Regions from separate parts of the Micromonospora sp. DT53 genome, predicted to be linked through region 1. Evidence: riboswitches for the same ligand, from Rfam matches in the RefSeq annotation. Region 1 holds a riboswitch; each other region holds the start of a gene.
What was found. Region 1 has a riboswitch for cobalamin ahead of ACLQ3B_RS08730 (ABC transporter substrate-binding protein). Riboswitches for the same ligand answer to the same signal wherever they lie in the genome.
Positions count from the first base shown of each region.

Region 2: linked by a shared signal. The riboswitch ahead of ACLQ3B_RS23370 (CbtB domain-containing protein) and the one ahead of ACLQ3B_RS08730 (ABC transporter substrate-binding protein) in region 1 are both predicted to bind cobalamin.
Region 3: linked by a shared signal. The riboswitch ahead of cobN (cobaltochelatase subunit CobN) and the one ahead of ACLQ3B_RS08730 (ABC transporter substrate-binding protein) in region 1 are both predicted to bind cobalamin.

Region 1 is NZ_JBNCKM010000002.1:622,462-627,290, reverse strand. It holds gene ACLQ3B_RS08735 (M14 family metallopeptidase) at 1-1,853, shown strand, start outside; cobalamin riboswitch at 1,981-2,122, shown strand; gene ACLQ3B_RS08730 (ABC transporter substrate-binding protein) at 2,209-3,138, shown strand; gene ACLQ3B_RS08725 (FecCD family ABC transporter permease) at 3,152-4,249, shown strand; gene ACLQ3B_RS08720 (ABC transporter ATP-binding protein) at 4,279-4,829, shown strand, end outside.
Region 2 is NZ_JBNCKM010000007.1:341,072-345,900, forward strand. It holds gene ACLQ3B_RS23355 (phosphotransferase) at 1-264, shown strand, start outside; gene ACLQ3B_RS23360 (histidine phosphatase family protein) at 313-900, opposite strand; gene ACLQ3B_RS23365 (CbtA family protein) at 897-1,667, opposite strand; gene ACLQ3B_RS23370 (CbtB domain-containing protein) at 1,658-1,861, opposite strand; cobalamin riboswitch at 1,897-2,041, opposite strand; gene ACLQ3B_RS23375 (amidohydrolase family protein) at 2,310-3,188, shown strand; gene ACLQ3B_RS23380 (ABC transporter permease) at 3,507-4,514, shown strand; gene ACLQ3B_RS23385 (ABC transporter substrate-binding protein) at 4,555-4,829, shown strand, end outside.
Region 3 is NZ_JBNCKM010000003.1:595,849-600,677, forward strand. It holds gene ACLQ3B_RS14075 (inositol monophosphatase family protein) at 1-144, opposite strand, end outside; gene ACLQ3B_RS14080 (DUF5919 domain-containing protein) at 141-1,184, opposite strand; cobalamin riboswitch at 1,346-1,522, shown strand; gene cobN (cobaltochelatase subunit CobN) at 1,799-4,829, shown strand, end outside.

The DNA of each region.
Region 1 (4,829 bases):
TCCGCCGCGTCCTGGTGCTCGCTGTCGTCACCGGGCTGGGCATCGTCACCGTCGCCGCCGGTCCGGTCGCCGCCCGGCCGGCCCCGGACCGCACCGCCGAGCCGGCCGCGGCCAGCTACCGGGTGCTCGGGCCCCGGACCCTCGCCGACCGCAACGCGGTGGCCCGCACCGGGGCCGCCATCGACTACTCCGAACATGGGGTGCTGCACATCTCGGCCACCGCGGGCGAGGCCGCCGCGATCGGCAAGCTCGGCTTCCGGCTGGAACCGCTGGCCCCGCCGCCCAACGCCGAGCGCGGCGCCGGCGAGATCGGCACCATGGCCTTCCCGCCGGCCGACTCCAACTACCACGACTACGCGGAACTGACAGCCGTCGTGAACCAGGTCGTCGCCGACCACCCGGCGATCGCCCGCAAGATCAGCATCGGTTCGTCGTACGAGGGCCGCGACCTGATGGCGGTGAAGATCTCCGACAACGTCGGCACCGACGAGAACGAGCCGGAGATCCTGTTCAACTCCCAGCAGCACGCCCGCGAGCACCTGACCGTCGAGATGGCGATCTACCTGCTCAACCTCTTCACCGACAGCTACGGCAGTGACTCCCGGATCACCAACATCGTCAACGGCCGGGAGATCTGGATCGTGCCGACGGTCAACCCGGACGGCAGCGAGTACGACATCGCCACCGGCTCGTACCGATCCTGGCGCAAGAACCGGCAGCCCAACAGCGGCTCGTCCAACGTGGGCACCGACCTGAACCGCAACTGGGGCTACAACTGGGGATGCTGCGGCGGCTCGTCCGGCACCACCTCGTCGGAGACCTACCGTGGCCCGTCGGCGTTCTCCGCGCCCGAGACGCAGGCGCTGCGCAACTTCGTCAACGGCCGGGTGGTCGGCGGTGTGCAGCAGATCAAGGCCAACATCGACTTCCACACGTACTCGGAGCTGGTGCTCTGGCCGTACGGCTACACCACGGCGAACACCGCCACCGGCCTGAACGCGGACCAGTACAACACCTTCGCCACCATCGGCCAGCAGATGGCGGCCACCAACAACTACACGCCTGAGCAGTCCAGCGACCTCTACATCACCGACGGGGACAGCCTCGACTGGATGTGGGCCACCCACAACATCTGGGCCTACACCTTCGAGATGTACCCGGGCTCCTCCGGCGGCGGGGGCTTCTACCCGCCCGACGAGGTGATCGGAGCGCAGACCTCGCGCAACCGGGAGGCGGTGCTGATCCTCAGCGAGTACGCCGACTGCCCGTACCGGGCCATCGGCAAGCAGGCGCAGTACTGCGGCGGTGGTGGCGGCACCACTGTCTGGTCGGACACCTTCGAGACCGCCACCGGCTGGACCATCAACCCGGGCGGCACCGACACCGCCACCCTCGGCGCGTTCGAACGGGGCGCCGCCCAGGCGACCACGTCCTCCGGAGCCAAGCAGCTCACCCCGTACGCCGGATCCAACGACCTGGTCACCGGCCGGCTGGCCGGCTCGGCGGCCGGTGACTACGACGTCGACGGCGGCGTGACAAGCGCCAGGTCCCCGGCGGTGACCCTGCCGTCGTCCGGCACGCTGACCCTGTCGCTCGCCTGGTACCTGGCGCACGGCTCGAACGCCTCGTCGGCGGACTACCTGCGGGTGAGCGTGGTGCACAACGGCGGCACCACCGCGCTGCTCACCCAGGCCGGCGCGGCCAGCAACCGCAACGGGAGTTGGGCGGTAGCCAACCTCAACCTCACCCCGTACGCCGGCCAGTCGGTCCGCGTGCTCGTCGAGGCGGCTGACGCGTCCGGGGCCAGCCTGGTGGAGGCGGCTGTGGACAACGTCACCATCACTTCCTCCTGATCGGGTGGGGCCCCGTCCCGCCCCGGCGGGGCCCCACCACCCGTTCCCGACCCTCCAGATCCGGGACATATCCCTCGACGCGCGACGGGCCACCGATCGCGCGTCGTCGATCAACCCTTGATCGATCCAGCACGTCGGGGCGGTGCGCTACCGTCTTACCGACAAGTCCGCAGCGAAGCCGGTGCTCATCCCGGCGCTGTCCCGCAACTGTGATGCCCCACCTGTCGGTGGGGACGAGCCAGGTCGCCTGCGGACCGGTCGCGAAACGCGCTCTCGAGGAAGGGCGCCTCGTGGGCGGGCGTACGGAAGTCCCTGTCGGCGAAGCACCACACTCCTCGACCGACAGGAGGCCCCCATGTTCAGACGTACCCCTCGGCTCTTCGCGGCGACCCTCGCGGTCACCGCGCTCGCCCTCGGCGCCTGCGCCGAGAAGGCCGACGACAAGCCGAGCACCGGCACCGCGGCCGCCGCCTACCCGGTCACCGTCGGCGCGCTCACCCTCGACAAGCGTCCCGAGAAGATCGTCGTGCTGTCGCCCACCGCCACCGAGATGCTCTTCGCGATCGGTGCCGGCCCGCAGGTGACAGCCGTCGACGACCAGTCGAACTACCCGGCCGACGCGCCCAAGACCGACCTCTCCGCCTTCCAGCCGAACGCCGAGGCGATCGCCGGTAAGAACCCGGACCTCGTGGTGCTCTCCGACGACCGCAACAAGATCGTCGATCAGCTCGGCAAGCTGAAGATCCCGGTGTACCAGACCCCGGCGGCGGTCACCCTCGACGACTCGTACCGGCAGATCACCGAGCTGGGCACGCTGACCGGGCACGCCGACCAGGCCACCGACGTCGCCACCCGGATGAAGGACGACATCGCCAAGCTGGTCAAGGACCTGCCGCAGCGCGCCGAGAAGCTCACCTACTTCCACGAGTTGGGCCCGGAGCTGTACAGCGCCACCAGCAAGACCTTCATCGGCTCGCTCTACAGCCAGGCCGGTCTGACAAACATCGCCGACCCGGCCGACGCGGACGGCAAGGACTTCGGCTACCCGCAGCTGTCCCAGGAGTTCGTGGTCAAGGCCGACCCGGACTTCGTCTTCCTGGCCGACGCCAAGTGCTGCCAGCAGAGCGCCGACACGGTCAAGGCCCGCAGTGGCTGGGCCGGCCTCACCGCGGTGAAGAACAACCAGGTCGTGGCCCTGGACGACGACATCGCCTCCCGCTGGGGCCCACGGGTCGTGGACCTGCTCCGGGTCATCATCGACGCGGTCGCCAAGGTGCCCGCGTGACCGTCGTCCGTCGGTGACCGAGCCGCTGTCCGCGGCCCGGCCCGCCGGGCTGCTGTCTGGGGCCCGGCCCGCCGGGCTGCGCAAACGTTGGCTGGTCGCGGGGTTGGTCGCGGTGCTCGTCGCGCTCGTCGTCGGGGTGTCGCTCGGCCCGGTGAGTCTGCCCCCGGGCAGCGTCGCCGCCGAGCTGCTCAACCTGTTTCCCGGGGTGCACCTGGACAGCGGGTTGACCGAGCGCGAGATCGCGATCGTCACCGAGCTGCGCCTACCCCGCGTGGTGCTGGGCCTGCTCGTCGGCGGCCTGCTCGCCATGGCCGGCGGGTGCTACCAGGGCGTGTTCCGCAACCCGCTGGCCGACCCGTACCTGCTCGGTGTGGCCGCCGGCGCCGGCCTCGCGGTCACCGCGGCGATCGCCCTCGGCGGCGCCGGCCAGCAGGGCACGCTCTCCGGGCTGCCGATGACCGTTCCGTTGGCCGCGTTCGCCGGTTCCCTGCTGGCCGTGACGATGACCTACGTGCTCGGCGCGGCCGGAGGCCGACGCGGGTCACCGGCGATGCTGATCCTGGCCGGGGTGGCGGTCTCCGCGTTCCTGTCCGCCGGTCAGACGTACCTCCTGCAACGACACGCCGACAGCATCCAGCCGGTCTACTCCTGGTTGCTCGGCCGGCTGGCCACCGCCGGTTGGCACGACGTGCTGCTGGTGCTGCCGTACGCCGCGCTGACCACTGTGGTGGTGCTGCTGCACCGCCGCGAGTTGGACGTCCTCGCGCTCGGCGACGACGAGGCGAGAAGCCTCGGTCTGCACCCGCAGCGCACCCGCTACCTGTTGATCGCCGCCGCCTCCCTGGGCACCGCGGCGGCGGTCTCCGCGACCGGGCTGATCGGCTTCGTCGGCATCATCGTGCCGCACACCGTCCGACTGCTCGCCGGCTCCAGCTACCGGGTGATCCTGCCGATGTCACTGCTGTTCGGCGGCGCGTTCCTGGCACTTACCGACGTGGTGGCCCGCACCGCCGCCGCTCCGTCCGAGGTGCCGATCGGAGTGGTGACCGCCCTGCTGGGCGGCCCGTTCTTCGTCCTCGTGCTGCGGACCGCCCGGCGGGTGCTCACGTGAGCCGCGAACCCGCCGTCGGCGTGCCGGCCGTGGGTGTGCCGGCCGTCGAGGTGCGCGGGCTGCACGTCGACCTCGGTGGCACGCCGATCCTGACCGGCGTCGACCTCACCGTCGCCGCCGGCGAGTGGGTCACCGTGATCGGTCCGAACGGCGCCGGCAAGTCGACCCTGTTGCGCGCCGTCGGCGGCCTGCTGCCCGCGCCGGGAGCGATCACCCTGTTCGGTACGCCGAGTGCCGCGCTGCGCCGCCGGGACCGGGCCCGTGTGGTGGCCACGGTGGCACAGTCCCCGGTGGTGCCACCCGGCATGTCGGTACTGGACTACGTGCTGCTCGGCCGCACCCCGTACATCCCCACCCTGGGCCGGGAGTCGACCGCGGACATCGAAGCCGTGCACGAGGTGCTGGGGCGGTTGGACCTCACCGGCTTCCACCGTCGCGAACTGGCCACCCTCTCCGGCGGCGAACGGCAGCGGGTGTTCCTCGCCCGCGCGCTCGCCCAGGGCGCGACGCTGCTGCTGCTCGACGAGCCGACCAGCGCGCTCGACATCGGGCACCAGCAGGACGTGCTCGAACTGGTCGA
Region 2 (4,829 bases), on a different contig from region 1:
TGGCGCAATGCGGACGAGGGCCCGGCCGACCTGGACGTGGCCATGACCGCTCTCATCCTCGCCGAGGTGGCGGTCGGCTCGGACGCCCAACTCGCCGGTTTTGCCCGGGACGGCCTCGACGCCTTTCAGCGACGCGCGGAGCCGCCCCGGGTCAGCCAACTACGGCGTGCGTTGGGCCAGCGCCGGGTCGACCCCGCGTTGTCCGCAGTCGAGAAATCCGCCCTGGGCCGCGCCGCCGCCCTGGTCCGCACTCGAGAGGGCTGAAGCAGACCGTCCGGTCGGGCTCAGCGGGCCGTCCACCCACCGCTCAGCTCAGTGCGGGCCCAGCCGGAGGTGCCAGCGCGTGCCCTGGCTGGTGAGCTGGACGACGGCCAGGGGCTCCACGTCCACCTGTCGGTACGTCGCCGTCGGCAGGCCGAGCGCGTGCACGACCGCGACCCGGATCACCAGCGGGTGGGTGACCGCGACGACGCGTCGACCGGCGCCACGGTGCTCGTCCAGCCAGCGACCGACCCGATCCCGCACGGCAGTGACCGATTCACCGCCGTGCGGCGCGGAGTCCGGGTCGGACAGCCAGTCGCGCAACGCCTGCGGGTGCGTGCCGGCGATCTCCTCGAGCGACAGTCCGGACCAGTCGCCGTAGTCACAGTCGGCCAACGCCGCCTCGATCGTCGGCAGCAGGCCGAGGGCGTCGGCGGTCTGTCGGGCCGCCGCCGCCGGGCTGGACAGGCAGGTGTCGTGCACGCCGAGGGGCCCACGCCGGTCCGGACCCGGGTGGGCCTGGGCGAGGGCGGCACGAAGGCCACCCTCGTCCAGGCCGTCGTCGGTGCCGCCGAAGCGGGCCCGACGCAGAGCGGCGGTACGACCGTGGGCGACCAGCCGGAGGCTGGTGCCGGTCACGTGCTCGGCAGCGCGGTGGCGGACCGGCGACGCCGCTCGTGATGCATCAGGGCCGCGAACAGCAGGCCGATGCCGGTCCAGAGCACGACCTGGGTGCCGAGCGAGGCCAGCCGGAAACTCCACAGCAGGGTCGCCGGGAAGTCCGCCGGCACCTCCTGGAAGGACGGCATCACCACGTACGACACTGCCGCGACCAGCAGGAACCCGCCCACGGCCGCGGCGGCGCGCAGCCATGGCGGCGCCTGGGCCCCGACCGCCCGGTAGCCCAGCGAGCCGGCCCACACGGCCACCAGCCCGAGCACCACCATCAACAGGTAGGTGAGGGTCCGTTGGTTGATGGTGGCCGGGTCGCCGACCGCCGGCGGATTCGCCGGGTACTTCAGGAACGGCACGATCACCGCGCCGAGCAGCGCCGCGCCGGCCAGCAGCAGGCCCGACCGCCCGTCGTCGTCAGCGCGCCGCCGACGCGACAGCAGGACGTACGCCGTGGCCAGCAAGCCACCCATCGCGGCCCCGAACAGGCCGGTGGCCAGGAACAGGCCGCCACGCTGACCCGTGCGGCTGACCAGGGCGTCCTCGTGGTCGTGCGCACCAGCGGCGGGCTCGGCGTGTGCCGCCGCCTCCTCGATGGCGATGGCTGCCTCGACGTGCGGTTCGCCGGCGACGTACGCGAACGCCCCGGCGAGCAGGCCGGCGAGCAGGCCGGCGAGCAGACCGCGGACGAGGACGGCGAGGAACGGGGGAGCGGTGGTGGTGTTCAGTGGCACGGGACGCCCAGCAGGTGCCGGCCGTCGTGCATCAGCTCGTGCAGGTACATCCCGCTGCGCGACACCGCCCCCTGGTCGAAGGCGACGAGGTAGGCCAGCAGGGTGAGCACGGCAACGGTCGCCAGAGCCGTCCACAGGAGACGTGCGCTGCCGACGGGGTGCACCACCGGCTGGCTGGAAGCGGAACTAGACATGAATACACGAACCTCCCCAGGGATGACGCGTCCCCATCGCAAGGCTGCGGACGACCGAGCGTCCTGGCTCGCGGCCCCCAATTGTGGTTGGGAACCGCTCACAGTGGCGCGACCGCGCCGGATTCACACCGGCTTCCCTCGCGTCGCCGCAGATAGTGGGTCGACGGTATCGGTGCCACCTCAGGCGGTCAACCCGGGCGCCGCGCTCGGACGGCGTCCGCCCACCGGAGGGTCAACGAGTCGGACCAGCCGTCGGTGCCGGCGGATTCGTCAGACCAAAAGGCGACCCGGTGGGAATTCGGTCCGGCGCGCGTTCCGCGACGCGGGAACAGCCTGTTACCGCTAACATGGTCAACCTGCCAGATCGACTCTGTGGCTCCGGGTCTACCCGGAGGGGTTCGGTCGGTGGCGGGGCGGGGGTGAACGTGAACACGCCAGGATGGGTCCGATGACGACCGGCGAGGTCGCGCGACGGCCGGGAATCGTCGACGCGCACCATCACCTCTGGGTCCGGGCGCGGCACCCACAGCCCTGGATCGATCCGCACACCATGGCCGCGATCGACGACGACTTCACCCCTGTCGAACTCGCCCCGGCGACCCGGGCCGCCGGGGTCACCCAGACCGTGGTCGTACAGTCGGTCGCCGTTCGGTCGGAGACGCCCGAGCTGCTCGGTATCGCCGCCGACGATCCTCTCGTCGCCGGGGTGGTCGGCTGGGTCGACCTCACCGCCGCCGATGTCGGTCGTCGCCTCGACCGGCTGCGGAAGGCGCGTGGCGGCGAACGGCTGGTCGGGATCCGCCACCTGGTCCAGTCCGAGCCCGACCCGGCCTATCTCGACCGCCCCGACGTGCGGCGGGGCATCGCCGCGGTCGGCGCGGCCGGCCTCGCCTTCGACCTCCTGGTGCGCCACGGTCAGCTGCCGGCGGCCACCCGACTCGTCCGCGACCTGCCCCAGGTGCGGTTCGTCCTCGACCACCTCGGCAAGCCCCCGCTCGGTCGCGCCGATCTCGGTGACTGGCGCCGCGACCTCCGCGCGTTCGCGGCCGAGCCCAACACGACGGCGAAGCTCTCCGGCCTGGTGACCGAAGTGGACGGCGCGTCCTGGACGACGGCCGACCTGCGGCCCGCTGTCGAGCACGCCCTCGACGTGTTCGGGCCGGATCGGCTGATGTTCGGCTCGGACTGGCCGGTGTGCCTGCTCGCCACCTCGTACACCCGCTGGGTCACGGTCCTCGGCGACCTGCTGGACCCGTTGTCCGAGGACGAGCGGGCGGCCATCTGGCGTGAGACCGCCGCCCGGGTGTACCAACTGAGCCCTTTCTGACCCGGCAGCGGGTTCCGAACTGGGGACATAGCATGTTATCGATAACATGCTAGCGACGGCGGCCGATGGCGTTTGGTCAGATGTATGCCTTCGGTGGTGCAGGTAACGATGGCAAAACATGCCCGTAAGACCTTGGCAACATACGTGAATGCGTGGGAAGGTAACGCCTGATCGGGGCAAACATCCGACCTATCTCGAGGGTCGTGCGGCACGTTGCCGCACTGCCATCCGAGCCGGGTCGGTCGCGCACGGACGTTCGGCTCGTCGGCGGGTTCCCGTCGGGTGCCAGCGCCACGCTTGGGGAGGTCAGGTCCGACGATGAGTAGCGCCGAGGCAACCGCCGGCACGCAGCGCGGCGAACTCAGCGACTGGTTCCGGGAACGGGTCTCCCACGCCGTCTCCGAGTTCACGGCCGCGACCGCGTTGGTCGTCCTGTTCATCGCCTTGACCTTCGCGAGTCCGTACTTCCTGACCGCGGACAACCTCTTCAACATCGGGGCCCAGACGGCGGTGATCGCCATCATCGCCACGGCCCAGACGATGGTCATCATCACGAAGGGCATCGACCTGTCGGTGGGGTCGGTCGCCGCGCTCGCCGGCGTGTTGGGCGCGATGGTCGTGCGCGACCTCGGCTTCTCGCTGTGGGCGGCGACGGCCGTCGCGATCGGCGTCGGCGCGCTGGCCGGGCTGTTGAACGGGCTACTGGTGACGGTGGCCCGGATCCCACCGTTCATCGCGACGTTGGGGACGATGTCGGTGGGCCGCGGCCTCGTCTTCATCATCACCGGAGCGGTCGGCGTCTACGGCCTGCCCCGATCCTTCCAACTGCTCGGCAACGGCGAGATCCTCGGCATTCCGTTCGCCGTGGTGATCACCGTCCTGGTCGCCGTCGGGGTCGCCTTCCTGCTCTCCCAGACCCGCTTCGGTCAGCACACCTACGCGATGGGCTCCAACCTGGAGGCGGCCCGCCGCTCCGGCATCCGGGTGGGTCGCCACCTGACCGGGGTGTACGTGCTGGCCGGCGTCCTGGTCGGGCTGGGCGGCATGATCGCCGCGTCCCGGGTCAACTCCGGCCAGCCCAACTATGGGATCTCGCTGGAGCTCGACGTCATCGCCGCCGCGGTCATCGGCGGAGCCAGCCTGTTCGGCGGGCAGGGCCGGATCGTCGGGACCATCATCGGCGCGTTCCTCATCGCCCTGGTCCGCAACGGCGCCGTCCTGCTCGACATCAGCATCCACTACCAGCAGGTGATCGTCGGCGTGATCATCTGGGCCGCCGTCTACTTCGACCAGTACCGCCGCCGGCGGCTGGAATCACGGGGTTGACATGCCATTCCGAGAGTCCGAACGAGGAAGGACACACACCATGGCACACACCACCACCAGCCGGCGGACGCGAGGACCCCTCCTGCGCGCGCAGGCGATCCTGGCGGCGGCCGCGGCGACCGCTCTGCTCAGCGCCTGCGGCGGGGTCGAGGTCCGTGACGGCGGCGACGGCGCGACCAAGGACGCGAGCGGTCCGTTGAAGCTCGCCGTCGTACCCAAGGCGGTCGGGGCCGACTACTGGAACACCGTCAAGGCGGGCGCGGAGTGCGCCGCGCAGCGCGCGGGGAACGTCACCGTCCAGTGGGACGGGGTGAC
Region 3 (4,829 bases), on a different contig from region 1:
TCGCTCGATGGCGAAGTCCAACTCGGAAGCCATGTCGCGGTCACCCTTGAAGGTCAGCGCGCCGGGCTGAAGCGTCCGCATCAGATCATGCGCCAGGTCGACGGCCTCCTGTGCGAGGGGAAGGAGGCGAGCGTAGTCGGTCATAGCTGGCGGCTGCGGTCCCAGAGCGAGCTGAACATCGCGTCGAATATCGGGTAGAGGCCGGAGGGTCCCGCGTTGCGCTCGATGACCAACGTCGGGCAGTCGACGCCCCGCATCTGCGGTAGGTAGTGCTGAACGACGCAGATACGGTCGTCGATCAGAAGCACGTTGGCCCGAATGGCCTCGTCATAGACGCCGATGGTGAGGTGGTCTCGGACACCTGCGGGGAGCCGGTCACGAATGCGGCGTGCCAGGTTCTGGATGTTGAGTTCGGTGAGAGCGCTCAGGTGTCCGTCCGGATAGTCGTCCTCACGCTCCTGCCGCCTGATCGCCTCACCGGCCGGATCAAGGAACAGGCAACGGAGGTGGGTGCCGGCGGTGAGGAGCTTCAGGAGGCGGTTGTCGGCGTACTGCTGACAAATGAGGTTGAGCGACAGGCCGGACGCCCGGATGTCCGTGGCACTGTCGAAGAGAACGTGCGGAGGCAGTTCCGCCACGAAATCTGACCGGCTGGCATAGACCGCGGTGACGTCGGCGCACTGGTCCCGCGCAGTCTTCGCCGCGTGCGGCCCCCTGACGTTGAGTTCGGCTGGCATCCGGCTGCGTTCGCCGAGCAGGAGCGTCATGCGCGCGTGGCGTGGCATCGACAGGCCGGCGCAGATGCGGGTGAGGACGTCGATGCTGCTGACCCGGCGGGCACCGCTGATGATCTCGCTCACCTGAGCCTGGCTGAGACCGGTGGCGACACCGACTGTGGTTTGGCTGGCGTGCGTGGCTCGTTGGACGAGGCGGAATACTTGAGCGACGTCGCGAGCGGCCAAAGCATCGACCATCTCGGTGCTGTCCCACAGCAGGTCGGGGATGGTAAGCGCGACAGCCGCAACTGTGCCGCCGCGTGGCCGTGCTCCCGCGCCCAACTTGATCTCGTCGCCGAGTTCTACGGACACTCGCTGGCGCTGGCCCTCTACCTGACGTCCTGTCTGAACGAGGCCATCAACGACTTGTACAGCCTCGGCGGTCGCCCCGACCTTGCCGTGCTGCATGCGCGTTTCCTCGGCTGGCTGTCGTTGACCCGCCGGCCGCGCCGGTCTGGGCACGGATGACCCAGGGCTGACGCGTCGACACCGATATTTCCGCAGGTCAATGTGGTGAGCGGGGCCGGGTGACGGCGGGGTCCGCGTTGACCGGCAGCGCGGCGGTGTGGCAGCATTCGCGGCCTGACGGCAGTGAAGGAAGTCGGTGCAATTCCGACGCGGTCCCGCCACTGTCACCGGGGAGCGATCCCCCCTCGTGAGTCACGGCCGTGTGTCTGCGGTTGGAAGGCCGGGGGAGAGCGTCGATCCGGAAGCCAGGATACTTCGGCCGTCGGGACGTACCCCAGGGCGTGGACACCCGAGGAGGACCCGATGACGCACGGCGTCTCATTCATCGACGATCATCGTCGTATTGCGCTCCAGGCAGTGCATTCCAAGGGCACCGGCCACCGGCACCGCTGAGCTGATCGCCTGACGCTGTCCGGCCCCGACGCCCGCGTCGCCCCGACCCCCGCGTCGGCGCGCCGCCCGCTCGGGCCGTCGTACCGGCTGACGCCGCACCCACCCGCATCGTCCCCGGGCGCCCCGTGAGGGCCCCAGGGCGTCACTTTCCGGAGCCTGCCGTGCGCATCCTGCTGCTGTCCACCGCCGACACCGACCTGCTGGCCGCCCGCGCCAGCGGCGCCGACTACCGGTTGGCCAACCCCGCGCGGGTCACCGTCGAGGAGGTGCCCGCCCTGCTCGACGGGGTCGACCTCGTCGTCGTACGCCTGCTCGGCGGTCGGCAGGCGTGGCCGGACGGCCTCGCCGCGGTGCTCGCCACCGGCGTGCCGACTGTCGTGCTCGGCGGTGAGGCGCTGCCCGACGCGGAATTGATGGCCATCTCCACCGTGCCGTCCGGGGTCGTCACCCAGGCGCTGGCGTACCTGGTCGAGGGCGGGCCGGACAACCTGGGGCAGCTGGCCCGGTTCCTCTCCGACACGGTGCTGCTCACCGGCGAGGGGTTCGCCCCGCCCGCACCCACCCCGGCGTACGGCGTGCACGGTGAACACCCCGCCGACCCGGACCGACCCACCGTGGGAATCGTCTTCTACCGGGCGCACGCCCTCGCCGGCAACACCGGTTTCGTCGACGTGCTGGCGGACGCCGTCCACAGGGCCGGCGGCAACCCGCTGCCGATCTTCTGCGGTTCGCTGCGCGGGCTGACCGTGGGCGCCGGACCGCTCGGGCTCTTCGCCCGCTGTGACGCGCTGCTGGTCACGGTGCTCGCCGCCGGCGGCGCGGTGGCGGCGGACGCCTCCGGTGGCGGCGACGAGGACGCCTGGGACGTCGGCGCCCTGGCCGCCCTGGACGTGCCTGTCATCCAGGCCCTCTGCCTGACCAGCACCCGCGCGCAGTGGGCCGACAGCGACGCCGGGATGTCCCCGTTGGACGCGGCGATGCAGGTGGCCATCCCCGAGTTCGACGGCCGGATCGTCACCGTGCCGTTCTCGTTCAAGCAGATCGACGCCGACGGGCTCTCGGTCTACGCGGCCGACCCCGAGCGGGCCGCCCGGGTCGCCGGGATCGCGGTGCGCCACGCCCGGCTGCGGTACGTGCCGCACGCCGACAAGCGGGTCGCCGTGGTGCTCAGCTCGTACCCCACCAAGCACTCCCGGGTCGGTAACGCGGTCGGGTTGGACACTCCGGCCTCGGCGGTCCGGCTGTTCGCCGCGCTCGCCGAGGCCGGCTACGACCTGGGTGACGCGCCCCCACCCGACGACGGTGACGCACTGATCCACGCGCTGATCGCCGCCGGTGGTCACGACGTGGAGTGGCTCACCCCGGAGCAGTTGGCCGCCGCGGAGGCCCGGATACCGGGACCGACGTACCAGCGCTGGTTCGACCAGGTCCCGGCCGAACTGCGCGAGCGGATGCGGGAGCACTGGGGTGAGCCGCCCGGCGAGTTGTACACCGAGGGCGGCGACATCGTGCTCGCCGGGCTGCGTTTCGGCAACGTGGTGCTGCTGATCCAGCCGCCCCGCGGTTTCGGGGAGAACCCGATCGCCATCTACCACGACCCGGACCTGCCGCCCAGCCACCATTACCTGGCCGCGTACCGCTGGTTGACCGCGCCCGTCGCGGACGGCGGCTTCGGCGCGGACGCCGTGGTGCACCTCGGCAAGCACGGCACCCTGGAGTGGTTGCCCGGCAAGGGCCTCGGCCTCGCCGCCGACTGCGCGCCCGACGCGGTCCTCGGCGACCTGCCGCTGGTGTACCCGTTCATCGTCAACGACCCCGGCGAGGGCACCCAGGCCAAGCGGCGGGCGCACGCCGTGGTCGTCGACCACCTGGTCCCGCCGATGGCCCGCGCCGAGACCTACGGCGACCTGGCCAAACTGGAGCAACTGCTCGACGAGTACGCGACCGTGCAGGCCCTCGACCCGGCCAAGGCGCCCACCGTGCGGGCCCAGATCTGGGACCTGGTGCGCGCCGCCGAGCTGCATCACGACCTGCACGCCGAGGCGATGCCCGACGCGGACGACTTCGACGAGTTCGTGCTGCACCTGGACGGGTACCTGTGCGAGGTCAAGGACGTGCAGATCCGCGACGGGCTGCACATCCTCGCCGACGCGCCCACCGGCGAACCGCGGGTCAACCTGGTCCTCGCGGTGCTGCGCGCCCCGCAGATCTGGGGCGGCGCCCGTGCCCTGCCCGGTCTGCGGCAGGCCCTCGCCGTCGCGTACTCCCTCGACGAGCAGGAGCTGCTCGCGACGCCGGGACAGCGCCTGGCCCTGCCCCCGGCGCTGACCGACGTGGTGGACGGACCGGCCGGCACCGCCGCCGACGCGATCGACCTCATCGAGGCCCTCGCCCGGCGGCTGGTCGTCGGCATGGAAACCCTGGACTGGGCCGTGGACACGGTCGACGCCGTGGTGACCGAGGTGACCGGCCAGTCGATCCCGGACGTCGCGGCGGTGCTGCACTTCGCCGCCACCGAGCTGGTGCCCCGACTGGACCGGACCACCGACGAGCTGACCAACACCCTCGGCGCGCTCGACGGGAGGTTCGTGCCGCCCGGCCCCTCCGGCTCACCCACCCGGGGCCTGGTCAACGTGCTGCCCACCGGCCGCAACTTCTACTCCGTCGACCCGAAGGCCATCCCCAGCCGCAACGCCTGGGACGTCGGGGTGGCCCTCGCCGACTCGCTGCTGGCCCGGCACCTCGCCGACACCGGCACGTACCCCCGGTCGGTGGGGTTGACCGTGTGGGGCACCAGCGCCATGCGGACCCAGGGCGACGACATCGCCGAGGTGCTCGCGCTGCTGGGCTGCCGGCCGGTCTGGGACGACAGGTCCCGGCGGGTCACAGGTGTCGAGGTCGTGCCGACCGCCGAGCTGGGTCGGCCCCGCGTCGACGTCACAGTGCGCATCTCCGGCTTCTTCCGCGACGCGTTCCCGCACGTCGTGGCGCTGCTCGACGACGCGGTCCGGCGGGTCGCCGCCCTGGACGAGCCGGACGAGGACAACTACCTGCGGGCACACGTCACCGCCGACGTCGCCGAGCACGGCGACGAGCGGCGGGCCACCGCCCGGATCTTCGGCTCCAAGCCCGGCGCGTACGGCGCGGGGCTGCTGCCCCTGATCGACGCCCGGACCTGGCGCAGCGACGCCG